2 regions of the Ellagibacter sp. genome follow, and region 2 is predicted to be linked to the other one. Evidence: riboswitches for the same ligand, from Rfam matches in the RefSeq annotation. Region 2 holds a riboswitch; the other holds the start of a gene.
What was found. A riboswitch is a leader RNA that binds a small molecule or an ion and turns the genes downstream of it on or off. The one in region 2 is predicted to bind thiamine pyrophosphate.

Region 1: another riboswitch for thiamine pyrophosphate. It lies ahead of thiC (phosphomethylpyrimidine synthase ThiC); the one in region 2 lies ahead of thiM (hydroxyethylthiazole kinase).

Annotation. Positions count from the first base shown of each region.
Region 1 covers NZ_DBFSAP010000046.1:28,245-43,028, forward strand. Annotated here, with positions in the region: gene ACMRQN_RS06710 (FtsW/RodA/SpoVE family cell cycle protein) at 1-546, shown strand, start outside; gene murG (undecaprenyldiphospho-muramoylpentapeptide beta-N-acetylglucosaminyltransferase) at 551-1,672, shown strand; gene murC (UDP-N-acetylmuramate--L-alanine ligase) at 1,716-3,125, shown strand; gene murB (UDP-N-acetylmuramate dehydrogenase) at 3,129-4,055, shown strand; gene ACMRQN_RS06730 (cell division protein FtsQ/DivIB) at 4,132-5,016, shown strand; gene ftsZ (cell division protein FtsZ) at 5,169-6,287, shown strand; gene ACMRQN_RS06740 (polyphenol oxidase family protein) at 6,302-7,144, shown strand; gene ACMRQN_RS06745 (YggS family pyridoxal phosphate-dependent enzyme) at 7,152-7,844, shown strand; gene ACMRQN_RS06750 (cell division protein SepF) at 7,954-8,910, shown strand; gene ACMRQN_RS06755 (YggT family protein) at 8,959-9,219, shown strand; gene ACMRQN_RS06760 (DivIVA domain-containing protein) at 9,252-10,058, shown strand; RNA gene rnpB (RNase P RNA component class A) at 10,143-10,482, opposite strand; gene ACMRQN_RS06770 (thiamine diphosphokinase) at 10,537-11,208, shown strand; TPP riboswitch at 11,275-11,400, shown strand; gene thiC (phosphomethylpyrimidine synthase ThiC) at 11,392-12,723, shown strand; gene ACMRQN_RS06780 (cysteine hydrolase family protein) at 12,745-13,341, shown strand; gene thiD (bifunctional hydroxymethylpyrimidine kinase/phosphomethylpyrimidine kinase) at 13,351-14,136, shown strand; tRNA gene ACMRQN_RS06790 (tRNA-Gln) at 14,276-14,349, shown strand; tRNA gene ACMRQN_RS06795 (tRNA-Glu) at 14,373-14,449, shown strand.
Region 2 covers NZ_DBFSAP010000014.1:35,802-50,585, reverse strand. Annotated here, with positions in the region: gene ACMRQN_RS01705 (hypothetical protein) at 1-475, opposite strand, end outside; gene ACMRQN_RS01700 (histidine kinase N-terminal 7TM domain-containing protein) at 480-2,237, opposite strand; gene ACMRQN_RS01695 (hypothetical protein) at 2,446-3,888, shown strand; gene ACMRQN_RS01690 (SPFH domain-containing protein) at 3,970-5,301, shown strand; gene ACMRQN_RS01685 (GNAT family N-acetyltransferase) at 5,522-6,190, opposite strand; gene rbr (rubrerythrin) at 6,743-7,279, shown strand; gene ACMRQN_RS01675 (EamA family transporter) at 7,588-8,607, opposite strand; TPP riboswitch at 9,119-9,234, shown strand; gene thiM (hydroxyethylthiazole kinase) at 9,312-10,151, shown strand; gene ACMRQN_RS01665 (thiamine-binding protein) at 10,153-10,590, shown strand; gene ACMRQN_RS01660 (thiamine phosphate synthase) at 10,587-11,291, shown strand; gene ACMRQN_RS01655 (hypothetical protein) at 11,394-11,666, shown strand; gene ACMRQN_RS01650 (ATP-binding protein) at 11,829-13,040, opposite strand; gene ACMRQN_RS01645 (hypothetical protein) at 13,376-13,678, shown strand; gene ACMRQN_RS01640 (DMT family transporter) at 13,694-14,605, opposite strand.

The DNA.
Region 1 (14,784 bases), on a different contig from region 2:
CAGTATCTTTTCGCGAGCGACAGCGACTTCGTGTTCGCGGTCATCGGCGAAGAGCTCGGCATGGTCGGCTGCCTTGCCGTTATCGCCCTCTTTCTGGGCGTCCTCTACACCGGCACGCTCATCGCCCGCGCTGCGCGCGACGATTTCTCCATGATGATTGCGGGCGGGCTCACGATCGCCCTCGTTTTCCAGGCGTTTCTGAACATCGCGTGCGCCATCGGCGTGTTCCCCACGACGGGCAAGCCCCTGCCGTTCATCTCGTCGGGAGGCTCATCCATTTTGGCATCGCTCATCATGGTGGGGCTTATCCTGTCCGTGTCGCGCGATGCGGCCTCCTCCGACGAGTTCGATCGACGCCGCTCGAGCCTGCGCGTCGTCAGGCGCGAGGAGGACGGCGTAGGCGATAGCCCGCGAGACGCTGCCCGCTCGGGGGCTCGCAGGTCCGCGCGGGAGCAGTCCTACGGTGGCGGCCGCGCGCAGAGGGCCGCATCGAATCGCACGGAATCTCAGACGGCTGCAGGGCGGTCGTCTTCTCGAAGGAGGTAGTCGTATGCTCGTCGTACTGTCGGGCGGGGGAACCGCTGGTCATATCAATCCTGCGCTTGCGCTCGCCGAGGTGCTTGAAGAGCGGGGGGTAGAGGTGCGTTTCGCTGGCACGCCGCGCGGGGTCGAGTCGCGCCTTGTGCCCGAAGCGGGCATCGCATTTCAGCCCTTCGAGGCGTCCGGTTTCAACCGCAAACATCCCCTCTCGCTCGTGAAGGCGCTCAAGCTCATCTCTCACTCGACGAAGGAAGCCAAGAGCTGGTTCTCCGAGATCGAGCCGAGCGCGGTCGTTGGCTTCGGCGGGTATGTCTCTATTCCGGTCGCCCGTGCGGCCGAGCAGATGGGCATCCCCGTGGTCGTCCATGAGCAGAACTCCGTCATGGGCCTTGCGAACAAGGAGCTTTCCAAGAAGGCACGTGCGGTGTGTTTGACCTACGAGTGTGCGAAGGAGGGCGTTGCCATTCCGACTGCCACTCAGGTGCACGTGACAGGCAACCCGGTGCGCAAGAAGGTGCTGCTTGCAACGCGCGAGGAAGGCCGCCGGATGTTCGGGATACCCGACGATGCGCTCATGCTGCTCGTTTTCGGCGGAAGCCTGGGCGCGCGCCAGCTCAACGAGGGAATCGCAGCGCTCAAGTCCGAACTGCTCTCGCGGGAGAACCTGCATGTCGTGCATATCACGGGCCCTAAAGATCTCGATCGCACGACGGCCGAGCTCGCGCTCACCGAGGAGGAGGCGAAGCGCTGGCACGTCATGGGGTATCAGGACCGCATGGGCGAGACGCTCGCCGCGACCGACGCCATCGTGTCGCGCGCAGGTGCGACTTCCCTGGCCGAGATCTCGGCGCGCGCCATCCCGGCGCTGCTCGTGCCGTACCCCCATGCGACGGCCGACCATCAGACTACGAACGCCCGCGCCTACGTTGCGGCGGGGTGCGCGGAGATGATTCCCGACGCCGAGGTGGGCTCGGACAAGTTTGCGCAGCTCGTGTTCTCGCTTATCGACGACGCGGATGTGCGTGCGGGCATGACCGCGGCCGCTCGTGAGCAGAAGACTGCCGATGCGGCGGCGAAATTGGCTGATGTTGTGATGGGCGCCGCGTCTTCGGCTGACCATGGACTACAATAGGCTCTTTGGAATAACGGGAAACCAACGGGTGGGATCGATCACTATGAGCACTGAACGTTTGCATTTCATCGGCGTCGGCGGCGTGGGCATGAGCGGTATCGCGCATGTGGCGCATGACCAGGGCATGGTCGTCACCGGCTCGGACATCAAGGAGAGCCGCTACACCAAGCAGCTGAAAAGCTACGGCATCCCCGTGGCCATCGGCCAGGCGGCGGAGAACGTGCCCGAAGGCGACGATGTCACCGTCGTCATCTCGACGGCAATCCTCGACAACAACCCCGAGCTCGAAGAGGCACGCCGCCGCAACCTCAACGTCATCCACCGTGCCCAGATGCTCGCGCGCTTGGGCGAGCGGCTCGACACGCTCGCGGTGGCGGGCACGCATGGCAAGACCACCACGTCCTCCATGCTCGCGAGTACGCTCGACGGCATGGGCCTCGACCCGACGTTCCTCATCGGCGGCATCGTCCGCTCCTACGGGACTAACGCGCATTCCGGCACGGGAAAGTACTACGTGGTCGAAGCCGACGAGTCCGACAAGTCGTTCACGTTCCTCTCTCCCGCGGGCGTCATCGTCACCAATATTGAGGCCGACCATCTTGACCACTACAAGGACCTCGGCGAGATCTTCGAAAAGTTCAAGCAGTTCATGGCTTCCGTCCCCGAGGACGGCCCCGTCGTCGTGTGCGGCGAGGAGGAAGCGCTCGTCTGCGCGGCGCGCGAGGTGCACCCCCGCGCGATCACGTATGGTCTGGGGGAGGAATGCGACGCGCGCGTCGTGTCTTACGGCCCGCATGGCGTGGGTTCTTCCTTCACGCTCGAGCTTCCCGACGGTACGCGGGTCGAAGGCAAGGTTAAGCAGAATCCCGGTGTGCACAACGTGCTCAATGCCGCGGCGGTGCTCACGCTCATCTGGGCGCTCGGGCTCGACGTGCAGAAGGCGGCCTGCGTGCTCGCCGATTTCGCGGGCGTCCGTCGTCGCTTCGACTTGGTGGGAGAGGCGCAGGGCGTTACCGTCGTGGACGATTACGCCCACCATCCTACCGAGATAGCGGCAACCATCGCCGCTGCTAAGACGCTCGATTTCAACCATGTTCACGTGCTGTTCCAGCCGCACCGCTACTCGCGTGCCCCGCTGTTCACCGAGGTGCTCCACGACGAGTTCGGCGCAGCGTTCGACGATGCCGACACGGTGACGTTCATGGACGTCTACCCTGCCGGCGAGGCGCCGGTCCCCGGCGTGTCGGGCAAGACCTTCCTCAACGTCGTGCTCGACCACAGCGGGCATCCTGCGGCAAGCTATGTTCCGCGCCGCCTCGACGTCGTGCCCCATATGGCCGCCCTTGCAAAGCCGGGTGATTTGGTCATCACAATGGGCGCGGGCGACGTCACGGCGATCGGCCCGCAGCTTGTCGAAGCGCTTGGCGCGGCGGACGCTGGTGCGGGGGAGTAACTCATGGTCGCACGTCACGCCTCGCCGCTCGAGGCGCTGCTCGTCGACGAGCGCTTCGACGGGGAAATCAACCCATTCGAGCCCATGTCTCGCCATACCACCTACCGCATCGGCGGGCCGGCACGCTATTTCGCGCGCGTCCACTCGGTAGGTGCGCTCGCACGCGTGCTCGACGCCTGCAAGGCTGTGGGCGAGAAATGGTACATCGTCGGTCGGGGTTCGAATCTGCTCGTCGCTGACGAGGGCGTCGACGCGGCGGTCATCGTGCTCGGGCGCGACTTCCGCAGCATGCGCTACGACGAGGAGAAATCGCGTCTCATGCTCGGCGCCGGCGTGCCGCTTTCCGCTGCTGTGCAGGAGGCGTTTCGCCGCTCGCTCGCGGGGCTCGAGTTCGCAGTGGGCACGCCGGGGTCTGTCGGCGGGGCCTTGCGCATGAATGCCGGCTCTCGAGACGAATGGCTCGGAGCGCGCGTGGAGAGCGTCACCTCGTTCTCGGCCGAGGGGGGCCTTGTGCGTCGCCACGGCAGCGAGATCGAGTGGGGATATCGCTGCTCGTCGTTTCCCGTCGACGAGATACTGGTCGAGTGCGAGCTCAACATGGAGCCCGCCGATCCCTTCTACATTAGGGGGAAGATGGAGGCCTCGCTCAAGCGCCGCAAGGCGACCCAGCCACTGCGTCAGCCCTCATGCGGAAGCGTTTTCAAGAACCCCGAAGGTGCGTCGGCAGGCGACTTGATCGAGCGTGCGGGGCTCAAAGGTAGTGCCGTCGGCGGCGCGCGCATCTCCGATGTCCATGCGAACTTCATTGTGAACACGGGGAATGCGACGGCCCGCGATGTGTTGTCGTTGATCGAACTTGTCCAGGGGAAGGTAATGGAAGCTTATGGCGTTGCGCTCAAGCCGGAAGTCAAGCTCCTCGGCTTCGAATAGGCGTCCCCAAAACGCACCGGCCCCGCGCCCACGGTCCTCTGCGCGTCCACAGTCGTCGCGCACGCCGGGCTCGGGCATGCCGCGCTCCGTCCAAGGTGGGCGCGCGGTTGAGGGCGGTTCGGTGCGCTATCGCTCCCGAAGCGTGGGCGACATCGAGCGCGCAAGCCGCGCCGAGCGCGTGCGCGCAAGCTACCATCGCCATCTCGTGAAGCTCGGGGTCGTCCTCGGGGCGATCGCCGCACTCATTGCCTGCGCCGCGGTCCTGTACTTCTCGAGCGTCTTCTCGATCGACGAGGTCAAAGTCGAAGGCGTCGAGCACCTCACCCAGTCCGATCTGCAGGCGCTCGTGTCGGTGCCCGAGGGCGAGACGCTTCTGCGCGTCGATACGAAGGCGATTGAGGACAGCCTTCTGCGCGATGCGTGGGTGAAAAGCGTCTCGTGCAACCGCATCTTCCCCCATACGCTCCAGATCGTCGTGACCGAGCGCACAGTGGCCGCGGTCGTTGAGGTTCCCACATCGGATGCGAAGTCGACCCAGCCCTGGGCGATCTCCTCGGACGGGATGTGGCTTATGGCCATTCCAGACCAGGACACTCAGCTCGGCCAATCGCTCAACCAGCGCATTTACGACGATGCGCAAAACGCGCTCCACATCACCGACGTGCCCTATGGAACCTCGGCGGAAACCGGGACGAAGTGCACCGACGAAAACGTGAACAACGCGCTTGCGATCGTCTCCGGTATGACGACCGATCTTGCCAACCAGGTGAAGACCGTATCCGCGACCGATGCGGAATCAACGAAGCTCACGCTCGAAGGCGGCGTGGAGATCGCGTTCGGACCCGCCCAGAACATTCGCGAGAAAGAGCGAGTGTGCCTGCAGATTCTCAACGACAACCCGGGCAAGGTCGCCTACATCAACGTGCGCGTGGTCGATCGCCCGACGTGGCGGTCCTTGTAAAGTAGCCCAATAGTGGCACTTTCATGGACTCGGCCGAAGGCCTCGACCCGTGCAATTTGCAATCGAGGTATCATCGTGTACAATAACGCAGGTAAAACTGCACCCACAGTGGGAAACGCAGCATTTTAATCGCAGCAGGTGTGGAGGATACAATGCCAAACACAATAGGTTCCGAGCATTTGGCGGTCATCAAGGTCGTCGGCGTAGGCGGCGGCGGTACCAATGCCGTGAACCGCATGGTTGAAGCGGGCGTGAAGGGCGTCGAGTTCATCGCCGTCAACACCGATCGCCAGGCTTTGCTCATGTCGGACGCCGATAAGACGATCCACATCGGCGACGAGCTCACGCGCGGTCTCGGTGCGGGCGCGAACCCCGAAGTGGGGTGCCAGGCAGCCGAGGAGTCGCGTGCAGAAATTCGCGAGGCACTCGCCGAGGCCGACATGGTCTTCGTCACTGCTGGCGAAGGCGGCGGCACGGGTACGGGCGCCGCTCCCATCATCGCAGAAATCGCGCGCGAGGAAATCGGCGCGCTGACCGTCGGCATCGTGACGAAGCCTTTCTCCTTCGAGGGGCGCCTTCGTCGCAACCAGGCCGATCAGGGCATCGACTTGCTCTCTCAGAAGGTCGATACGCTCATCGTCATCCCGAACGACCGACTGCTTGAAATCGTCGACAAGAAGACGAGCATGCTCGATGCGTTCCGCATCGCCGACGATACCCTGCGCCAGGGCATCCAGGGCGTCACCGATCTCATCACCATCCCGGGCCTTATCAACCTCGACTTCGCGGACATCCGCACGGTCATGAAGGACGCGGGCACGGCGATGATGGGCATCGGCATCGCGACGGGTGAGAACCGCGCGCTCGACGCGGCGCAGCAGGCGACCAACTCCAACCTGCTCGAGGCATCCATCGCGGGCGCTTCCCGCGTGCTGTTCTCCATCGCTGGCGGTCCCGACCTCACGCTGACCGAGGTTGACGAGGCTGCGCGCACCGTCGAGGCATGCGCCGATGAGAATGCAAACATCATCTACGGCCAGATCATCGACGAGTCGATGGGCGATCAGGTTCGTATCACCGTCATCGCCACCGGCTTCAAGATGAATGCCCCGCAGCAGTCTTCGCTCGATTTCTCGCGCAAGGATCTGTTCGCGTCGACGGATCCGACCCCGGCGCCGAGCAGCGCTCCGGTTACTTTCTCGACCACGCCGAGCGCAGGCCGCTTCGCCGACGAGGATTACATCCCTGATTTCTTGAGGCGTCAGCGCTAAGGAGGTAATCGGCTATGGTGGCATCAAGCCTGCCGTTGCCGCACCTCGCTGCCCGAACAATCGATTCGATCCCGATTTTCACCGACGACGCGTTGTATGGCGCGTCGTCGGTTCGTATTGCCTTCACAGGCCGTGCGGGAGGGGCAAGCGAGGGCGATTACGCAAGCCTTAACTTGGGAACTCATGTTGGCGACGACCGCGATGTCGTCCTTGGAAACCGACGTGCGCTCCTTTGCGCGCTCAGCGAGCCCGATATGCCGCTCGTCGTGCCCAACCAGGTACACGGAACCGACCTGGTGAACATCGAGACGTCCGACCCCGAAGCGCTGTGTGGCATCCAAGATGCCGCGGATGCGGGTGCCGATGGGCTCGTTGTTTCCTGCCCTCGCGTCGCTGCGCTCCTCTGCTTCGCTGATTGCGTTCCCGTGATCATCGTATCGCCGACGGGGCGTGTGGCGGTGGTCCACGCGGGGTGGCGCGGAGCCGTGGCGCGTATCGCCTCTTCAGCTTGCAAGCGCCTCGCCGCTCTCGATGCGCGCGAGCTCGGGTATGATGCCCCGGTTCCTTCCGAGTTCAACGCCTATATCGGACCGCATATCTGCGCATCGTGCTTCGAGACGGGGCCCGATGTGGCGCAGCGCTTCGCAAGCGAGATCGGGCCAGGCTGCGTGCCCGATGCGCACCATGTCGATTTGGAAGAGGCGCTCATCCTCGATTTCGAATCGGCGGGCCTTTCGCGCGAGCGGATTGCGTCTGCGCACGCCTGCACGAAGTGCGAGCCCGACAGGTTCTTCTCGTATCGTGCGTCGGGCGGCGTATGCGGTCGCCATGGTGCACTCGCTTTCCGTTCAAGGTAAGGAGTTTATGGCAATGGGAATAGCCGAGCGTTATGAAAAGGTCGAAGAGGAACTTGCGCAGGAGTGCGCCCTTGCGGGGAGGGACCCCAAAGAGGTGCGACTCGTCGCGGTCTCCAAGACGGTCGGCGTCGAGGGCGTGGGGGAGGCGTACGCTGCAGGTGCGCGGGACTTCGGCGAGAACCGACCCGACCAGATCGTTCCCAAGTCACAGGCGTTCCCCGATGCCCACTGGCATTTCATCGGCAACATCCAGTCGCGGCGCATCCGCGATATCGTCGACTCCGCATCGCTTATCCACTCCGTCTATCAGGAGAAGCATGCGCGCAAGATCGACGAAGTCGCCCGCGAGAAGGGAATCGTACAGGACATCCTTATCGAAGTGAACGTCTCGGGCGAGGAAAGCAAAAGCGGTGTCTCGCCCGATGAGGCAGAGGCTCTCGTTGATGTGTGCGAGACGCTTCCCAACGTGCGCGTGCGTGGGTTCATGACGATGGCCCCGCAAGGCGACTTGGAAATCGCAAGCCGCTGCTTCGAGGGTTTGGCGAAGCTTGCGGAGAAGGTTCGCGCCTCCCTCCCCGCGCCAAGCGCCGAGGCGTTCGATGAACTTTCTATGGGCATGAGCGAAGATTGGCGAGAGGCGGTTCGTGCGGGCGCTACCATAGTTCGCATCGGACGGGCGATTTTCAGCGACTCGTTTTAGGTCGCCTCCTTCCACCCCTGACGTGCGGTTAGCACGCAAAGCGGCTTGTAAACGATGCAGGACAACCCACTACTGGAGCTGCCAGGAAGAAAGGAAACGGAGTTAAGGCATGTTGGACGAACTCAAATCGAAACTCGGTTTCGGCGGCGGTGCCGTGCGCGGTCGCTCGAACGACCGGTACGACGACTACGACGATGACTACGGCGACTACGAGGAAGATTACTCGGAATACGCTGAATACGCGGACGACTCCGAAAACGACTATGATCCTTACGCCCCGGTAACGACTCGCAGTGCTCGCTCGAATTCCACCATCTCGAATCTGGTATCAATCAACGACGTGCGTGCGCACTCGCGCGGGGAGGGCTCATCGAGTACCTCCACGTCCAGCGCGCGCCGCATGACGACAGCGCACACCCCGTATCGCGGTGAGCGCACCACTGTCGACAGCTCGCTGCCTCCGACGATGACGCCGGAGGGCTCGGCCGCCGTTGCGGCAGCCGCTTCGCGTCCGACCCGCTCCGAAGGGCTGAACTCGCTGTTCGAGCCGACGGCGGGCGAGGCGAAGCCGACGGGCAAGCATGCCGCGACCACGACCCCGTCCTCGCATATGGGCGTCACGTCCGGTGCGACGAGCGCGTCCGCGGAAGGCTCTCTCGGCGCCTTTACGCGCCAGCCCGCGCAATCAAGCGCCGCCGCGGCAATGAGCGAAACTGCGCGGAAGGCTTCGGTACAGGCGAGCTCCGCTTACGATCCCCAGTCCGCCTACGCCCAGGCGCAGGGCGCGCGTTATGTGGCAAAGCGCTCGTGCACGGTGCTCAAGCCGGCGAGCTACGGCGAGGTCGAGAAAATCGCCCGGGCTCTTAAAGGCGGCGATGCGGTCATCCTCGCGCTTCGCAACACGCCCGACTCGCTTTCCAAGCGCATCCTTGATTTCTCCTTCGGCGTCTCGAGTGCGCTCGATGCGGGGGTGGAATGCGTCGGGGACAAAGTCTTCGCGATCACGAAGGGCGACGCCTTAACCGACGCGGAGAAGCTCGCGCTCCGAAACCAGGGAGTGCTATAACGTGGTGAACATCTCGAGCGTGAAACGCGCAGCTGGGGAGGCTATCTCGTGCTGAGCCTGAAATACCTGATCGTATCGCTGTCCGACGTGTACTCGATGCTCATCTTCGTGTACGTCATGCTGTCCTGGTTCCCGACTGATCGCGGCATCCTTGCCGACATCAACACGGTCCTCGGCAAGATCTGCGATCCGTATCTCAACCTTTTCAAGAAGTTCATTCCCCCGATTGGAGGAATGGTGGACGTGAGTCCAATCGTTGCGTTGCTTGTATTACAATTTGGTGTAAGACTGCTGATAGGCTTGCTGTAAAGATGCAGGCTTTGCTGGCGAAGGGAAGATGAATGGCTATCACCTCGGCTGAAATCCACAACCAAAGTTTCTCGATTGACCGCAAGGGATACGACGTCGACGAAGTCGATGTGTTTCTCGAGCATGTCGCCGATGAGATCGATAATCTCAACAACCAGATCGCCGACCTGCAGGATCAATTGAACGATTCGCGCTTCGACGGGTTTGACACGCCAGCGAAGCCGATCGAGGAAGCCCCTGCCGCCGCGCCGGCGCCTGCGTCTGCTCCGGCTCAGGACTTCTCGCAGGAACTCGACGAGGCAAATGCACGCATCCGCGAGCTCGAGTTGCAGCTTGAAGAGAAGCAGGCTGACGGCAACGCCATCGCGCAGGCGCTCATCATCGCGCAGCGCTCCGCTGACGAGATTCTCGCGAAGGCCAACAACACCGCGGCCGAGACCATTCAGGACGCGAAGGACGAGGCTCAGCGCATCATCGACCGCGCCAACAACGACAAGCAGGACGTCATCGATGCCATTCGCAAGCTCGAGGACGATCGCGAGGACGCGCGCGAGGAGTATCAGGAACTTCTCACCGACTTCATCAACGACGCTTCTCGCAAGCTCGCCGAGATCGGCGGCGGCTCTCAGGCTTCCGTCGCTGCGGCGCACTACGCCGACACCACCGATGCGACGGCGCAGGTCCAGGTTCCCATGAACGCCGAGCCTGTGGCGTATTCCACCCCTCAGACGGGCAACGTCGCCGTGGCGGCGGCAACCCCCATGCCCTCCGCGGTGGAGAAGGACCTTTCGGGCTTCGGTGACGCCGACGATGACTTCTCCTTCGACGAGCTCGACTAGGGGAATCTTCCAAGAAACGCGAAAGGGGCAGTTCAAAAGCGAACGGCCCCTTTTTCATGCCCTGATGCGGGCTTTGCGCCTCAAAGCGCGAGTGGGTCGATAAGCCGGGTTCTGTCGTTGGGACGGCCATTTATCTCGAACGCGTGTCGCCACGCGTCTCAAGCACGCAACCCGAGCGCACGGAAGGGCACCGTATCGCGTTCCTATTTGCGCTTGCTCCAGATGGGGTTTACCAAGCCACGCCGTTGCCGACGCGCTGGTGCGCTTTTACCGCACCGTTTCAGCTTTTCCCTCAAAAGAGGGAGTCTTCTTTTCTGTGGCACTAATCCGTCGGGTCGCCCCGCCCAGCCGTTAGCTGGCATCTTGCCCTTTGGAGCCCGGACTTTCCTCACGCCTTGCGGCGCGCGACCGTCAGGCCCACTCGCGTATAATAGTGTACCACGAGCATGCTCAAAGTGACGGAAAGGACAAATCAACCATGGGAACCTGTGCGCTTGTCGGTGCGGTCGACTTCAACGCCGAGCATTTCAAGGCGATGGACGCCGCAGGCGCCTTCGATTTCGTAATCGCAGTCGATGCCGGGTTTGCCTCCCTCGAGGCAATCGGGCGCGAAGCCGATATGGCGATCGGCGACTTCGACTCCCTTGGCTACGTGCCCCGGTGTCGTCGCGTGTCGCGTCATCCGGTGAAGAAGGACAAAAGCGACATGGAGCTCGCTATGGAGAAAGCCGTCTTCTGGGACAACCAGGAGCTCTTCGTCTACGGTGCGCTCGCAAAGCGCCTCGACCACACGATCGCGAACCTGCAGCTGTTCGCGCGCTACTCCGAGCGGGGCATCTACGTCACGGGGGTAGGAGACGACTTCGCGGTGCGCTGCGTCACAGGGCCCGACGTCTTCGAGCTGCCCGAGGGGCTCGATACGGGCGTGGTGTCGGTGTTCTCGGCGAACGATACGGCGCGCGGTGTCATCGAGCGCGGCCTGGAATACTCGCTCGACGACGAGCCGCTTTCCAACCGCACGTCGCTTGGGCTCTCAAACGAGCTTACGGGGAAGCCGGCGGCGGTGAGCGTCGAGGAGGGCACGCTCTACGTCTTCTATCCGCTCGCGACGGGCGAAGCTGCCACCGCGCCGTCGCCCGCCACCGTGTGACGCTTGTCGGCTTTTCGGCGATCGCGCGGCGGACCTTTCCCTCTGTCGTATAATTCGCCTAGCATCTTTGCATAACCGGGGAGCTCGCATGTGGCGCTATGCTGCGCGGCGGGCTGAGAGGAAGCGCGCTTTCGCTTCGACCCGAAACCTGATGTGGATAATGCCAACGAAGGGAGTCGGATAATGGCGAACAGCCAGGTAGTTTCGCATACCAAAATCACGCAGATCGATTTCGCGCGCGCAGGGGAAATCACGCCCGCTATGCGCATTGTCGCTGAAAAGGAGGGCCGCGCGCCCGAGTTCATCCGCGAGGGGGTCGCAGCCGGCCGCATTGCCATCCCTGCGAACATCCACCACACGTCGCTTTCTCCCGAAGGCGTGGGCGAGGGGCTTCGCACGAAGGTGAACGTGAACCTGGGTATCTCGGGCGATCTTGCCGATGAGCAGGTCGAATGGGAGAAGGTCGACATCGCCTTCGAGCTTGGCGCCGAGGCGATCATGGACTTGTCGAACAGTGGGAAGACGCAGTCGTTCCGCACGCGGCTGATCGAGAAGTCGCCTGCGATGATCGGCACCGTCCCCATGTACGACGCCATAGGCTACCTCGAGAAGGCCCTCATCTCCATCACTGCCGAGGACTTCCTCGACGTCGTTCGCCGCCACGCTGAGGACGGCGTCGACTTCGTCACAATCCATGCGGGCATGAATCGCCGCACCATCGAATCGTTCAAGGAAACGGGGCGGCTCATGAACGTGGTGTCGCGCGGCGGCTCGCTCATCTTCGCGTGGATGGAGGCGACGGGCAACGAGAACCCGTTCTACGAGTACTACGACGAGGTGCTCGATATCCTGCACGAGCACGACGTGACCATTTCCCTCGGCGACGCGATGCGCCCGGGCTGCAACTACGACGCGACCGATGCCGGCCAGATCTCCGAGCTTATCGAGATCGGCAAGCTCACCAAGCGCGCGTGGGATGCTGGCGTGCAGGTCATGGTCGAGGGGCCGGGGCATATGGCGATCGACGAGATTGCGGCGAACATGAAGCTCGAGAAGCGTCTGTGCCACAACGCGCCGTTCTACGTGCTCGGCCCGCTCGTGACCGATATCGCCCCTGGATACGATCACATCACCGCAGCTATCGGCGGGGCCATCGCGGCGAGCTCCGGCGCGGACTTCCTGTGCTACGTCACGCCTGCCGAGCACCTTCGCCTTCCCGATGCCCATGATGTGCGCGAGGGCCTTGTCGCGACGAAGATCGCAGCGCACGCGGCAGACATCGCGAAGGGTATCCCGGGCGCGCGCGAGCGCGATGCGCGCATGTCGGATGCTCGTCGTCGCATGGACTGGGAAGAGCAGTTCTCGCTTGCGATCGACCCGGTGCGCCCGCGCAAGGTGTTTGAGAGCGCCCCTCCCGAAAACGAGGGGACCTGCACGATGTGCGGCAAGATGTGCGCGGTCCGCACGGTGAACAAGATTATGGATGGCCTGGTCATCGATCTCGACAACGAATAGTAAACGACGAAGGGAGACGCAATGCTTGGAGACGAGAACAACAACGAGCTGTTCGACCTCGCGAACTTCGATGCGAAGAAGACGGCACTGCTCGTGATCGACGAGCTTGGCGACCCGACGGGAACCCCGCTCGAGCAGACGCTTCTGCCCGCAATTGAGAACACCGCCCGCATTGCGGCGGCTGCCCGGCGCGCAGGCATCCCCGTCATCTTCACGAACGACGCCCATATCCCCGGTCTCGATCGCGAGTTGCTGCTCTGGGGCGATCACGGCATCGCCGGCACCCCCGAGGCGCAGACCTCGCCGCTGCTTGACCCCAAGGAGGGCGATTTCACCATCGAGAAGCGCCGCTACAGCGCGTTTTTCCAGACGGGACTGCGCCTTCTGCTCGACGAGCTCGGCGTCGACACGCTCATTTGCACGGGAATGGATACTAACATCTGCGTTCGCCATACGCTTGCCGACGCGTACTTCAACAACTACAACCTTATCGTTGCGGGCGACGCGACGGCGACGTTTCTTGTGGGGAACCAGGAGGAGGGGCTTGAGTACTTCAAGACCTGCTATGCCGCCTGCGTTCTTTCTACCGACGACGTCGTAGCGCTGCTCGAGAAGTAGGGGGCGCGCATGAAGGCGGTCGTGAGCATAGCCGGATCGGACTCAAGCGGCGGCGCGGGCATTCAGGCGGACATCAAGACGATAGCGGCGCATCACCTGTTCGCCGAGACGGTCATCACCGCGCTCACCGCGCAAAATACGCTTGGGGTAACGGGGGTGCACGAGGTGCCCGCCGCGTTCGTCTCGGAGCAGATCGACGCGGTCTTCTCCGACATCCGCCCCGATGCGGTGAAGGTCGGCATGGTGTCGTCGGCCGAGATCATCCGCGCGATTGCCGGCGGCCTCGACAAGTGGCATGCGGAAAACATCGTGGTCGATCCCGTCATGGTGGCGACGAGCGGCGCGCGCCTTATCGGCGAAGACGCGGTGTCGGCGCTTATCGAGGAGATTCTTCCCCGGGCGAGCGTCATCACCCCGAACATTCCCGAGGCACAGGTCCTTTGCGGTTGCGAGTTGTCGGACGAGGAATCATGTGAGCGCGCGGCTGTAAGCCTTGCCCGCTCGCTTGGGGTCAACGTCTTGGTGAAGGGAGGGCACGGTGCCCACGACGCCAACGACGTCCTCGCAACCCGTTCGGGCGAGGTCCACTGGTTCCGCCATGAGGCGATTCCGACGAGCAACACCCACGGGACGGGATGCACGCTTTCTTCCGCCATCGCATGCGGTCTTGCCTGTGGGTTATCCGTTTCCGACGCGGTTGCGGCTGCCAAGGAATACCTCACGGGCGCACTCTCGGCGGGCCTCGATCTGGGAAAGGGGAGCGGGCCGCTTGATCATATGTGGCAAAACTCCTGATAAGAGTAATGTATCGCCGTTCCCTTTCAAATTTTTCAAAAAAGTTGAAATAAAGGCTTGACGGCATAGGGAAATGCGCGTAATATACTTTCCTGCGCTTGCGCCTTGCAGAACAGCAAGAGACGCACCGGCAGTAAGTTGGGGTGTCGTCTAATGGCAGGACAGCGGTTTCTGGTGCCGTATGTGAGGGTTCGACTCCTTCCACCCCAGCCATTACGATTCCAAAGCGCTTATGTGGCTCCGTCGTCTAGCGGTTTAGGACGCCGCCCTCTCAAGGCGGAGGTCGAGGGTTCGAATCCCTTCGGAGCTACCAAGAAACAACAGGCCAGGGCTTTTGCCCTGGCCTTTTTCTAATCTGAGCAGGACATTGTCAAGAGGCAAAATCGGGCCTGGCCCCAGCTTTTTCGCTGGAGTCAGGCCCTTTCCTCTATATCGACCCATGCTGTGGCGACTTCGGCGTGTCTTTCCGACGCTCGTCTTTGCAGTTTAATATCCGCCCGTGGCGATCGCTCGCTGGGCAATCCGTTGCTACGGCTGAGGCTACCTCGTCGATTCGACAGTCTGTTGACGCGGGTGGCGCCTTCGGCGCTCGCAAAAAAAGAGACTGGGATTCGCCTCAACGGCCTCGGATCGGACCGCGGCTTGAGA
Region 2 (14,784 bases):
GCCCGGCACGCACATCGAGGGTAAGCGCAGCTCCCACGCGGAAGACGAAGAACACCGCGTCGCCGATGAGGAGATACGGCACCAGATGACCCAGCATGTCGATGGACGGCGGGGTGATAAGCGCCATGAGGGCGATCTCGCTCGTCATGATGGGGCGTCGGTAGGCAATCGCCAGCGCAAACCCCAAAAGCGCCGCCACGGCGTCTATCCACAGAAGCGACTCGACGGGGAACGAGAACGCCTTCAGGCGGAAAAGCGCCACGCCGTAGCCGCTGTGGACGCTGTTCGCCGTTCCCGCCGCAAGCAGCAGATGCACGAAGAGCAGCACCTCGTAGAGCTTGATAAACGAGAAGGGGCGCGCACCGCGGCGCGTCGAGAGGAAGAGCACATGGAGCAGCTGGCCTCCCGCGGCGATGTAGAACGAGATCACGAGCGCAACGACTACGGGGGTATCCAGCTCGAAGAGAAAGCCCATGCAATCACCTTCCCCCGAGCGAAACCGAGAGGCTCACGCTGTCGCTCGACGTTTCCAACGTGAAGGCCGCATGTTGCGCAATCAGAGATTTTCGCAGTTCATCGAGCGATTCCTGGAACCTCGGTCCCGCGGCGCCGTCCGACTCAAGCGCGGCGCGCATTGCCACCTCGCCCGATATCCCATCGCTCACGAACAGCATAAGGACGGGGTTTTTCGCTGAGAACGCCGCCGCCGCGAAATCGTAGAGGCAGTCGTAGAGCACGCTCACCGTTGCCGCGGGGAGCACCCCCGACGTTTCCACGAGGGCTGCGCACTCAATGTCGAGCGAGCGCAAATCGGCAGCCGTCTCGTTGAAGACGAGCTCAAGCCGCTCGCGGTTGAAGTCGGGGTCGCTTTTCTCCGCCAAGATAAGCCCGCCCTTGCGCTTGCAGTACGCAACGAGCAGCTTCACCTCCATGAGCCGCTCGCGACGGGCGGCCGCGGAGGCAGGGTGGCTTCCCTGCGGCAGGTCGTCGAGCAGCTCGCTTATGCGCTGCGTCTTGCTTTCGAGCGCGCGCTCGATCTCGGCAAACAGCGCGCGGGCATCCTCCTGGCGGTGGAGGGTCATCGCGAGCTCCCGATCGCGCTTGAGCATGGCGTTCGCGCGCCGCAGCTTCGCCTGACGCTCGGAAAGCAGGCGCCTGCGCTCATCGAGCGCCGTCATGTCCTCGGACAAAAGCGCGTCACCGCCCACCACCGAGTACACCTTGAACAGCGTCGAAGGGACAGCCGACGTGCGAAACGACACGATGCCGTAGCGCGGGGTCTCGATTTCCCCGAGCGTCGTTCGCACGGCATCGGGAATCTCAGTCGCAGCGGTGGTTTGGTACACGACATCTCGCTCGCGCGAGAGGATCTTCAAATCGAAGGGGAGTTTTGAGAAGAACTGGTCATACCGAGCATATGAGGGAAGGATTCCCAGGTCAAGCGATAATTCGAGTGCAACTATGACCAAAATGCTATAAACGAGAGCGATGTTCGTCGAGAAAAGCCCCGCCTTGCGAGCGATGAACAGCGCAAAGTACGCCGCACCCACGCCAAGGATGATGGCCATCGGCAGAAAGGCGCTTTTCAGCTGGGTCCGAGCAGCGGGAAATGCCGCCGCGAAAAAGCCCACGTACTGCACAAGCGCCCACGCGGTCACGCACCAGTAACCCGCCTGATAGGTGTAATCCCTGCTCCAATGCGGATCGGATAAGTCGAACGCGAACACGAGGTGGTGGTAGTTGTTCGTCAGCACGAGCACGCAGAACACCGCGTCGATAACCCAAGCAATGCTGACAACCCTTCGCCATGCGGCATGCCGATCAAGGGCTGCGGCATGAAGGGCGCTTGCCAGGAAAAACGTGGGGATGAACATCATCGGCACATAATAGAGGTACCACATGATCGAGGCGGCAAGATCGCTTTTCACGGGGTATTTCAGCAAGACATCCAAAAGCCAAGCGGCGAGAAGCGCGGCGACAATCTTCAAATTGCCTCGAATTTTAATGTCCGAGCAGCGCAGATGCACGGAGAACCCCCAGGCGACGCAGCCCGAGCCCGCCAAAATCATCAATCCCGCCGTGCTCGACGGGCCGCTTCCCGGCAGACCGAAGAAGCGGATTTCCGCCGGGGAAGCCAGCTGGACGATGGCGAGCACGGCCCCAAGGACAAGGGCGAAGACGGCCCAAGCCGCCACTATCCGCCCCTTGAGCGGGTCTGTTCCGCTTGCACGGCCCATCCGAGCTCCCTTTCCTCCTCGCACGATCCCCTTTTATCCAAGTATACCTTGAGCGCCCTATCAAACGATGGCCGCGCGGCCAACCGAGCCGCGTTTTTTTGGCCGCATGGCACAACGAAATCGACAACGAAACCGCGCGGGATGGTGCGCATAAAGTATCATGGGGGCGAACGATGAAACTGCAGCCGCCTACGTCGGAGGTCAGCCAATGGCAACTGAATCGGTAAACTACCAGTGCCCTTCATGCATGGGCCCTTTGCACTTCGAGGGCGCCGACGGAAAGCTGCACTGCGACTACTGCGGCGGAGCCTTCACGCCCGCCGAAGTCGAGGCCGCCTATGCCGCCAAGCAGCAGAAAGCCGATGCACAGGCCGAGAGCGACACCGAGCGGGCAGAAGCGGGGGAGCGAAGCGACTTCGAACGGATGGGCGACGAAGCGGCAGGCGCGGCATCGGTACTTACCAACGAGACGATTTCCGCCGCGAAAGAAGTATCGGCAAACGCGAGCGACCCCATCCAGGCGTACCTTTCGCGCGCCTCATGGAACGAGGACGAGCGAGAGGGAATGCGCTCCTTCACGTGCTCTTCTTGCGGCGCCGCGGTCACGGTCGATGCGACCACGGCGGTCTCGGAATGCCCGTACTGCGGGAACCCCGCCGTCGTGCCCGGCACCTTCTCAAACGAGGCGAAGCCCGATTTCATCATCCCCTTCAAGGTGAGCAAAGAAGAGGCGACTTCCGCACTCACCTCGTACTACAAGGGCAAGAAGTTCCTTCCCAAAGAATTCGTGCAGAGCAACCGCATCGCGCACATGCAAGGTGTCTACGTGCCGTTTTGGCTCTACGACGGGAACGCTGAGGGAAGTGCGACCTACGAGTGCAAAAACATCCGCGTCTACACCTCGGGCGATGAGGAAGTCACCGAGACCGACGTCTACGAGGCGTACCGCGAGGGATCGCTCGACTTCGAGCGCATTCCCGCCGACGGCTCGGCGAAGATGCCCGACGCGCACATGGACGCAATCGAGCCGTTCGACTTCGACGAGCTCGTGCCGTTCTCCGTGGCATACCTGCCGGGATACCTCGCCGAGCGCTACGACCAGAAGGCCGACACCTGCCAGCCGCGCGCCATGCGGCGCATGAAGGGCAGCTTGGAAGACGAGCTGCAAGCCACCGTGACCGGGTATGACGACGTCGCGCAGGAGTCGATCAACGCGAACAGCGAGATCACAGGCCTTTCCCAGGCGCTTTTCCCCGTGTGGCTTTTGCACACGCTCTACAAAGACGAAGACTTCCTGTTCGCCATGAACGGCCAGACGGGACGCTTCATCGGCGACTTGCCAGTGTCGCCCTTGAAGGTGGTGCTGTGGTTTTTGGGCATCTTCCTCGTGTGCATGGCGATCTTGCTCGGGCTCGACGTATCGGTGTTCCAGTTCGACGACGAGCTCACGAGCGTGCTTGTCGATTTTGGAATCCCGCTCGCCATCGCAACCTTCGTGTGCATCGCCTTCTACAACCAGATGAAGACGGCCCGCGAGCAGACCGACGCGCGGGGCTACATCACGATGGAAGGGCTCACGCTCACCGGGTCCAATGACCGGTACGTGACGACCCACATCACGCGCGTGCGCATCAGCAAGGACGACGACTAGCGGCAACTACGGGGCACGCAGCTTCGGACGTGCGCCCCGAGCGAATATACGATCAGGCAAAACGACGGAAAGGAAACGATCATGGGTCTTCTGAAAGCGGGCGCGGGCGCCCTGGGCGGCGTACTTGCCGATTCTTGGCGCGACTATTTCTACTGCGATGCGCTTAACGCCGACACGCTGGTGGTCAAGGGCACGAAGCGCACCTCCGACAAGGGCCGCTCTTCGAACACCAAGGGCGAGAGCAACATCATCTCCGACGGCTCGATCATCGCCGTGGCCGACGGCCAGTACATGATCATCGTCGAGCAGGGCGCGATCGTCGACGCATGCGGCGAGCCTGGCGAATTCGTGTTCGACAACTCTTCCGAGCCGAGCCTGTTCTTCGGCGACGACAAGATCACCGACCGCATCAAGACGGCCTTCGAGCGCGTGGGCGGCCGCTTCACCTTCGGCGGCGACACGGGCAAAGACCAGCGCGTGTACTTCTTCAACAAGAAGGAGATCATCGGCAACAAGTACGGCACGGCAACGCCGGTTCCCTTCCGCGTCGTCGATGCGAACATCGGCCTTGACGTGGACATTTCGGTGCGCTGCAACGGCGAGTACTCCTACAAGATCACCGACCCGCTGCTGTTCTACAAGAACGTGTGCGGCAACGTGGAGGAGCCCTACACGCGCGACAAGATCGACTCGCAGCTGAAAAGCGAGCTTCTGACGGCGCTGCAGCCCGCCTTCGCGAAGATTTCCGCCATGGGCGTGCGCTACTCCGCCGTGCCCGCGCACACCACCGAGCTCGCCGACGCCCTCAACGAGGTGCTCTCCGAGAAGTGGGCCGACCTGCGCGGCATCGAGGTGGCTTCCTTCGGCGTGAACACGATCGCCGCGTCCGAAGAGGACGAGCGGATGATCAAGGACCTGCAGAAGGCCGCGGTCATGCGCGACCCAGCTATGGCTGCTGCGAACATCGCCGCCGCGCAGTCCGACGCGATGCGCACGGCTGCCGCGAACGAGTCGGGCGCCATGGCGGGCTTCATGGGCATGGGCATGGCGAACATGGCGGGCGGCATGAACGCCGGTAGCCTCTTCAACCAGCAGGGCGGTGGCGGCACGCCGCAAAGCCAGTACAACGTTGCCGCAGGTGGCGGCTTTGCTGCCAGCAACGGCGGCGGCAACGGCGAAGGCGGCTGGACCTGCTCGTGCGGCGCGCAGAATACCGGCAAGTTCTGCAGCAACTGCGGCTCGCCCAAGCCCGCGCCCGCTGGCAGCTGGACCTGCTCGTGCGGCGCCGAGAACACGGGCAAGTTCTGCAGCAACTGCGGGTCGAAGAAGCCCGAGGCCGACACGTGGACCTGCTCGTGCGGCGCGCAGAACACGGGCGCCTTCTGCGGCAACTGCGGGTCGAAGCGTCCGTAACGAGGAACTGAGACTGATCGCGTTCGCTGACGAGACATTTTCCGCTGGCAAACGCGAAGGAGGGCAGCCCATCGTCTTCTACGCGATAGGCTGCCCTTTCTGCTTTGAGAGGCGCACGCTCCCCGCTAGTTACTCTATAGCCTTGTTTTGGCCCCAGCATGAATTGAAGGCCCAGATGACATGGCAAAGCTCACGACTTGTTGCTTGCGAATGAGCCGATTTATTCGGTTGCCTTCTGCATGTTTTCCCACGAGCTTTTCGTGAGCACCGAGACTTGCTGCATGCGCACCACGCCCGTGACGGGGTTGGTCGCTTCCTCGAGTCGCACGAGTTCGAAGCCGAGCTTGTCCTTCGCGCGGGCAGATGTCGCATTTTCCACGAAGTTGCAGACCCAGATTGCGGAAAGCCCGCGCTCGACGAATCCGTAGCGCAGCATCGCGCCCGCCACTTCGGGAGCGATTCCGAAGCCCCAAAAGGGAGCCGCCAGCCAGATTCCCATTTCCCGATCGTTGTCTCCGATTGCGCAGTTGGCATGGTCGGGCTTGACGAACCTGATACTGCCGATGGGGTTCAACGGGGCTGAAGCCACCTTCTTGCGCTCGCGCAAGAACACACGGCCCGAAAACCCGCGCGTCATGTCGCCGAAGTCGGCCGCGCCCTCGATGCGCGCGATGGCGGCGACGTCGAATTCCTCGGGATGCCTTGCGCAGATGGCGAACGTGTCGGGCGCGCAGTACACGGCATGGAGAACCTCGCGGGCGTGTTCGACGCTCACATACGGCGCCCAGTTGGCGGGAGGCCCCACCCGCGGGTCGCTTGCCCAACGAAAGAGCGTCGGCGCGTCAGCATCGCACCAGGGGCGTAGGATGAACCGTTCGGTTTCGAGCATGGGAACCTCCTTGCCGGTGGGGGATTCAAACAGGCGCGTCGCCCGAAGTCGGGGAGCAGCTTCGAGGTTCAGGATGACCTCTGTACAAAAATGACGATAAGTTGTGCAGAAATCGTCTACTTGACAGATTATCAGCCTTTTCTTTCGAAGATAATCCCCACTATCGTCCTATTTGAGGAATAATTCGCTGAATTTTTACGAGGTCCCTGCCTATTTTTGCAAACTATCGTCAATCTTGTACAGGCAGGGAACGTGTGTCGAAAGTCAGCGTCACCGACAGCTTCGAGCCAAGCGAGACAAGGGCTGGGTGATCTGTCTCGATTCCAAGCGCTGCTAATCGGCCGAAAGACTCCCGGACCTTTCTCAAACCTGATGGGAAAAGTCCGTGAGCTTTCTCGTTCCTACGCGGTCACTTTAATGCTATGTTCAAAATCCAAGCATTCGGAAACAGTATGGTAAAACCTACCAATTCGTATTGGGACGGTGTACCATTTGCGGTATACGCCACGGGCGAAGGGCCCACGGCTGAAAATCCAAGAAGGGGGATTCAACATGTCCAAATACGCTGGAACCCAAACTGAGAAAAACCTGCAGGCTGCGTTCGCTGGCGAGTCGCAAGCAACCAATAAATACACGTACTTCGCGTCGGTTGCGAAGAATGAAGGCTACGAGCAGATCGCCGAAATATTCCGCAAGACTTCGGCGAACGAGCAATATCACGCCAAGATGTGGTTCCGCGAGCTCGAGGGCATTGGCAACACGGCGGAAAACCTTGCCGCTGCTGCCGATGGCGAGAACTTCGAGTGGACCGACATGTACGACGAGTTCGCCAAGACGGCTGAAGAAGAGGGCTTCCCCGAGCTCGCCGAAAAATTCCGCCAGGTTGGTGCCATCGAGAAGCACCACGAAGAGCGTTACCGCGCGCTGCTGCACAACGTTGAAACCGCCGCTGTGTTTGAGAAGAGCGAGGTCAAGGTGTGGGAATGCCGTAATTGCGGCCACATCGTCGTAGGCACGAAGGCTCCAGACGTGTGCCCCGTCTGCAACCATCCGCAGGCATACTTCGAAATTTCGGCTGAAAACTTCTAAGCCGAAATCGATCTCGAAAGCCAATATCAAGCATCGTAAGAAAGCCGCCCGAGGGCGGCTTTCTTGATGAGATTTCCAGCCATTCGGGACCTATTCGCACAGCTGAAAATGATAGACCTCACTACCGTTCCATTTGAGAAATAATTCGCTGAATATTTACGAGGTCCCTGCTGTTTTTGCAAACTCTCGTCAATCTTTTGCAGGCGGCAGTAAAGGGGGCAGGGGCTAGGTGATTAGTCTCACTCCCGAGCGGGACAGGGGGTCGGGAACTTGCCTCGCTCCCAGCAAGCCCATGCCCACAAACGCCGCTAATCGGTCGGGAGCGGCGTCGTCGTCGAGCGCCTCCCGAGGCGAACCTGCGCGATGCAGACTCCAGCGAGAATGATCGCCACACCGAGCCATTCAACAGCGGAAATCGGCTCCCCAAGCACAAGCATGGCGAGGAGCAGACCCGCTGGCAGCTCGGCCGACGTCATGATGGTCGACATGCCAGGCGTCAGGTGCGGTGCCCCCAAGCCGAAAAGCAGAACTGGCAGCGTCATGCCGAACAGCCCGCACACAAACGCATACGGAGCGAAGCCGTCGAGCAGCGCGCCGGAAACGATGAAGTCGGGGCACACCACGTGCGATGCGATGACCACGCCCGCGCACACGATCATGCCGCGCTGCTCGTTCGAGCAGGGAGCCTTCACCCTCCCGGAAAACGTCACGAAGCACGCGCAGCTGATGGCCGCACCAAAGCCGCACGCAAGTCCCAGCGGATCGTAGCCCGCGATGCCCGTTTTGTAGACGCCGCTCGCGAACACGGTCCCGACAACGACGACTGCGGCCGCGATGACCTGGAAAAGCGCAGGCGGCTTGCGCGTCAAGATGATCTGGAGCACCGTGCCGATCCAGGTGAACTGGAACAAAAGCGTGAGCGCCACCGAAACGGACAGAACGCTCATCGCATAGCAATAGAGTATCGAGGTGCAGCAGGTGATGCATCCCAACCCCATGAGCGAAAGCGCCGAACGGGCACCAACGCGCTGCCAGCGTTTTCCGCGCGCCATCGACACCGCGAAGGCTATTGCGAATAGGATGAGGCCGAACCATCCTTGACCTGCGACGACTTGATTCGAGGTGAACCCCGCAGCATAAGAAAGCTTGTAGGAAGTCGCCATGAAACCATAACTTGCACCGCCGAGAAACACTTCAAGCGTGGCGATCGCGCGCACTTTGGTCGCTTCGCTTGGGGTCGCCTTGCGTGGGGCGGCCTCGCTTGGGGCCATCGCGTTCGCCACCGGCATCGCTGGGGGAATCGCGGCAGGCATGTCGTTCGTTTTCACTGTGAGCTCCTTTTGCACATCGGCGCCCGAGGAGCGAGAAGAAAAACCACGCAACCGAGCGTTCGGCTACGTGGCGAAAAGTGACGCGCCGCCAAGGCAAAGGAGAAGACGGCTTCCCGTCGCCGTTCCTTCGAGAAAGAAGCCTTCTTGCCGAGCACGCCCAAAAAGTCCACGTGAGGTTTTAGCGAAAGAGATGATACCAGGTTGCGAGCGCAAATGCGAGCGGAGGCTAACAGGCGGGGGCGGGGAGCCGAGAAGCGGGCGGAAACCAGGTAGCGGAGACCACGAGAAAGGCAGGGGCCTCGCAGGTGGAAAGCAAGAGAGGGAAGCAATCAGACGCCTCACGGGCGGCGGGCACAAAGCGAGTCGAAGCGGAAGCCACGCTCGGCTTTCGGAAATCTCCCGGGTACCAAGCAGATGAAGCAACCCCACCGCAACGTCGCCCGAGAGATAGCCGCCGCCCGACATGTACGCGCACAGCGGCCAACTTAGGTGTACCATTGCCCCAACAAGTTCGATGCAGGGGTGCCCATCGTGCGGAAACCGCGCGGTTGGCTGAGAGGGCGCAAGCCTAACCCTTTGAACCTGTCAGTTAGTGCTGGCGTAGGGAGCATCTCAGGTTCTATCTGGGGCGCCCGCTTATGCTGGCGTCCCATTTTTATGCCACGCTCCGCAGACGGAGCGGGTCCTTGAAAGGAATGCGCATGATTGAGATGAACCAGTTGCAAAGCGGAATCGTAGAAGCGGCGAGCAAGGTGCGCGCGAACAATCCCATGGCGGGGTCGATCACCAACAGCGTGACCATCGACTTCGTGGCGAACGCGCAACTCGCTGTCGGCGGCTCGGCCGCCATGGTCTACCTGCCCGACGAGGGCGAATGCCTCGTCGCCGCGGGTGGCGCCGTCTACATCAACATGGGAACGCTGCTTCCCGTGTACGAGGAGACGCTTCCCCGCACGGCCGCGGCGGCGCACGCAGCGGGCAAGCCCTGGGTGCTCGACCCGGTCGGCATCGGCATCGGCAGCCTGCGCACCGAGCTTCTGCGCAGCTTCAAGCCCTCCAAGCCCGCCATCGTGCGCGGCAACGCCTCCGAGATCATCGCGCTTGCAGGCCTTTGGGATCTGGAAGGCGACGCAAGCGAGCTTTCCCGCGCCCGCGGCGTCGACACCACCGACACGGTGGAAGCTGCGCGTGATGCAGCCGTGGCCCTTGCGCGCTACACCGGCGGCGCAGTGGCTGTCTCGGGCGAATCCGACCTGGTCACCGATGGGTCGACCGTGGCAAATTCCACGGGAGGAAGCGCTCTTATGGGCAAGGTGACGGGCTTCGGATGCTCCCTCGGCGGCGTGGCCGCGGTCTACGCCACGCAAGCCGACCCCTTCACCGCGGCGCTTGCCGCCGTCGCGCACTACAACGTGGCGGGAACGCGCGCGGCAACTGCGGCGGACGCACCCGCGAGCTTCAAGGTTGCCTTCATCGACGAGCTCTACCGCGCGACGCCCGACGACATCGCGAACAACCCGCTGCGCGTCGAGGAGGCTTAGCATGAACACACTCATCGCCGTGGCAATCGCGCCCTTCGGCGTGGGAGACGAGCTCTCCTCCGAAGTCGCCGAGGTCGTGAAGGTCATCCGCGAATCGGGCCTTCCGAACAGGACCTATTCCATGTTCACCGAAATCGAGGGCGAATGGGACGAGGTGATGCGCGTCGTGCGCGATGCGACGTTCGTCCTCGCCGAAAAGGGCATTCGCACCGAGGTCATCCTGAAGGCAGACGTGCGCCCCGGCTTCTCCCATATGATGGACGAGAAAGTGGCGCGCGTGAACGCCCTTCTTGACGGCGAGGGCACCAAGGGTTCGCAGGCTGCCGGCAAAGGCGACCCGAACGGCAAAGCCGGCGAAGCGGACGGGAGCAACCCTAACGACAGCGGCAACCCAAGCGGCAAGCTTGCCGCCAGCGAAGACAAGGAGGTGCGCGCATGAGCATGAGAGATGCGCTCGATATTTCATCCTACCTGGTCATTGGGCCGGAGAACACGTGCGGGCGTCCCGTGGGCGATGTCGTTTCGGCGGCGCTTGCAGCCGAGTTCACCTGCGTGCAGGTGCGCTCGAAGGTGTGCTCGGCGCGCGAGCTCATGGCCTGCGCCGACGAGGCGGCCCGCGCCATCGAGCGGGCGGGCGCAAGCGAGAAGGTCGCGCTGCTCATCGACGACAGGCTCGACGTGGCCTTCGCCGCGCGGGAAGCGGGCATGAAGGTCGATGGCGTGCACGTCGGGCAGTCCGACGTTCCCGTCGAGGCGTGCCGCAAGCTCCTCGGACCCGATGCGGTCGTGGGACTTTCCGCGCGCGCGGACGAGATGCTCGAGTACGTGAAGACCGCGGACATGAGCCTTGTGGACTACCTGGGCGTGGGCCCTTTGCATGAAACGCCCACCAAGCGCGACTGCGGACTTGCAGCCGACGGCACTATCATCACGAAAAGCATCGATGACCTGCGCGAACTCGCCGTCGCAAGCCCCGTTCCCATCGTGGTCGGTGGGGGAGTGAAGGTGGCGGACATCCCTCTCGTGGCGCAAACGGGCGTCGACGGTTTCTTCGTCGTGTCCGCCGTCTGCGGCGCGAGCAACCCGGAGGCGGCGGCGCGCGAGCTGGTGTGCGCGTGGCGGGAAGCGAAGGCGAGCTGAGTCAGCCGCAAAGCGCGCGCAAGGGTATAATGGGCGAAGCCGATATGTTGTCGGCGTCTAATCAGCAGCAATGCGCAACGCAGCGCACGAAAGGGGCACGCGATGACTTACATGGTTCGCATCAAGGAATTCCATGGCACGGATGCGGTGTACACCTACACGTTCGACAACCTCAACGATGCTCTTGCACGCGTGTCCCGCTTCCTCACGCCCGGCAACCTCTTCGACGAGCGCGTCGAGGTCGACCCGACCGGCTTCAAGGAGACCATCCGCATCGAGACCATCCAGGTGTGGCTAGGCGAGGCCAACGAAGAAGGCACCGAAATCGCAAAGGATCTGGGCTACTGGAAGTTCAAGTCCAAACTCGGGGAATAGCTTTCGACGGTCCTCGGGACCACACTGACTCTCCCGAGGATCGTCGAAAAGTCCGCTACATGAACCGCAATAATAATCACGCAGATTGTTTTTTGCTACGCTTCCTTCAGGAAAAGCAGAATGCTCGCTTATTGCCAAGCGAGCATTTCTCGATTTTATCGTTTAATATTCAGGGCTTAGCAGGAAGTCCGCTATGTGCATCGTCTTGATGCCTTCGTAGTTCCCTCCCGAGAACTCATCCGTTGTGAGAACATATTTGGGATAGTTATCGCGGACCTCCAGCAAGCGGTCGTATTCCCGTTTTTCCGTTTTCGAAGAACGAAGCTCCTGCGTCACCTGAACATAAAGCTTTTCATTTTGCCGAGCTGCCACAAAGTCGATCTCTCCACTGCCAAATTTACCGACATTGACGGTGTACCCTCTGCGACAAAGTTCCAGGTACACGACATTCTCAAGGCTAGACGCCACGCTGTCGGCGTTGTAACCGAGAACGCTGTACCGCAGGGCAGTGTCTGCAAGATAGAACTTTTCCTGCGTTTTCAGGATTTCCTTGCCCTGTAAGTCAAAGCGGGAGCAGCGGTGAAGCAGGTACGCGTTTTCCAGCTTCTCCAAGTATCCATAAACCGTTTCGTTGTCCAGCGAGCGGCGCTCTGCTTTCAAATAATCCGAAATGGATTTTGCCGAAAAGGTATTGCCAACATTGTTGAAGGTGTATTTGACCACACGCTCCAGCTGGTCAATCTTTCTCACCTGATTGCGTTTCACAATGTCCGAGAAAATCGTGGAATTGTAAATATCCCGCACGATGGTGTAGACCTCATCCTGAGAATATGCCTGCAAGTGTGTTGCCGGGAAACCGCCCAAACGCACATAGTTCGCAAGCTCGGCTTTCGGCTCTCCGACTTCGGCATATTGGCGTTTAAACATCAGGTACTCGCCAAAAGACAAGGTGAATATGCGAAAAGACACATACCGTCCCGTCAGATAGGTCGAAATCTCGGAAGACATCATACGGGAATTCGATCCTGTCACATACAGGTCCACATCGAAGTCCGATGCCAGCGAGTTGACGACTCTTTCCCAGCCCTTGATTTCCTGCACTTCGTCGAGAAACAGGTATGTCTTTCCCCCTGGCAAAAGGTGCTCTTTCAGCTCTGCATACATCTGCTTCGCCGTCATATCCTCATATTCCATCGAGTCATAGCGGCGACTGACAATGCGCTCCTCTGGGATATTTCGCTGCGTTTTCAGCTGTTCCATAATCATTTTCAGAATCGTTGACTTACCGCAGCGGCGTACTCCTGTAAGGATTTTCACAAATGGCGAGTCAACATAAGACATAATCTTATCTACATATAAAGGTCTGTAAATCATCGCGACCACCTCCATTTGCAGCTAATATACCGCAATTCTCTTCGCCAATCATTAGTTTTGCGGTTTAAAACCGCAAAACTTTATGAAGATAATTATTGTTGCGGATTGGCCGTCAAGAAGCGAGGGTTAATCACCTTCACTTAGATTTGAGGCCATCAGCTTGTCGGACTTCGCGTTCTTGAAGCTTATTGGCGAACAAAGCAAGCCGCTGCCTCTTCCATACTGGCCCATGACCCTCAGTACGATCAATCAAATCGGTCAACCTCCGCAAGCACGACCTGAGCAACATGCGATAATGGAAGGCCAGATGGGGAAAGCGAGCACGGGAGGAAACCATGGGAAGCAAGAAGCGATCGGCGCGGGCACGCGAAGTGGCCGATTTCAAAGCCCAGCTCGAAAACGGCCTTGGGGGATTGGACAATCTGTTCGCGAACGAGGAGCGGCGCGAGCAGAAACGCGAAGCCGACCATGACGCGGCGATGCGCTGGAAGTCGTGCGAGAAGAAAAACCGTTACGCGACCAGGGACGAGGCAGAAGAAGCGCGCACATGGTGCGAGGAGCGCGGGACGCGCGGCCTTGAAATCTATCGCTGCGAATACTGCGGCGGGTGGCACTTGACGTCGCACCCCTTCGAATAGCGAGGAGGAGGCCCCTTAGCGCTCCGACAAGACGAGGCCTGTCACGGTAAGCGCCACGCCAAGCACGATTTGCCAGGTGAGAGGCTCGGCGAGCACAATGACGGACGCGACCACCGTCACCACGGGCGTGAGGTAAAGGTAAGCGCTCACGTTCACGACGCCGACGATTGACGCCGCCTTGTTCCACATGACATAGCAAGTAGCAGACGCGATCAGCCCCAAAAACAGCAGATTGCCCAGCATGACGGGGTCGAGAAGCCCCGCAAGACCCGCGCCCTCGGCCCCCTGGCCAAAGCCCATCACCGGCAAAAACGGCAGCATGAACACAAGGCCCCACGCGAACGTGCGCTTCGTCGTAGCCACAGTCGAGAGGCCCAGCTTCGCAATGCGCTTGCCGATAGTGGAATAGACTGCCCAGGCCAGCGCCGCAAGCACGGCGAGCAGGCAACCCGCAAGCCCCGCGTCACCTGCGGCAGCGCCCGTGAAGCTGATGAGCGCGATACCCGATATCGCCATCACGAAGCCCGCGAAGAACTTCACGCCGACGCGCTCCTCGCGCGTGACGAACGTGGCGATGAGCGCGATGAACAAGGGCGCAATGGCAACGATCACACCGACGTTCGAGGCGCTCGTCATGGTGAGCGCGATGTTCTCCATAAGGAAGTACAGCGTCACTCCCGTCGCGCCCGCCAGCGCGAACAGCGCCTCGACGCGCGCGCCCATGAAGAGGGTCACGCGGTGGTGGATGACGCACAGCGCGAGAAAGCCCAGCGAGAAGCGCAAAAAGAGAATCTCAATCGGGGTCACGACGGTGAGCAGCACCTTCGTCGACACAAACGTGACGCCCCAAACGAACACGGTGAGGAAGGCGAGGATATGGCCTTTGGCGCGGCCTCGCGCGTTTAGGGAGAGTATCGCTTCTTGCATAGCTTTCGAAAGGGTCCTTACCACTCGTGAATCGTTCGTCTGCGGCATTATAGCAAGCTAGACGCAACGCAAACACGGTGCGGCGACAGTCGGCGGGGTAGCGTCGGACTATTCCTTTCACCCCCTTCGCCAAGAACCTCTCCGCAGCTCGTCGAGCAGCCCTGCAACCCCAACGCCGC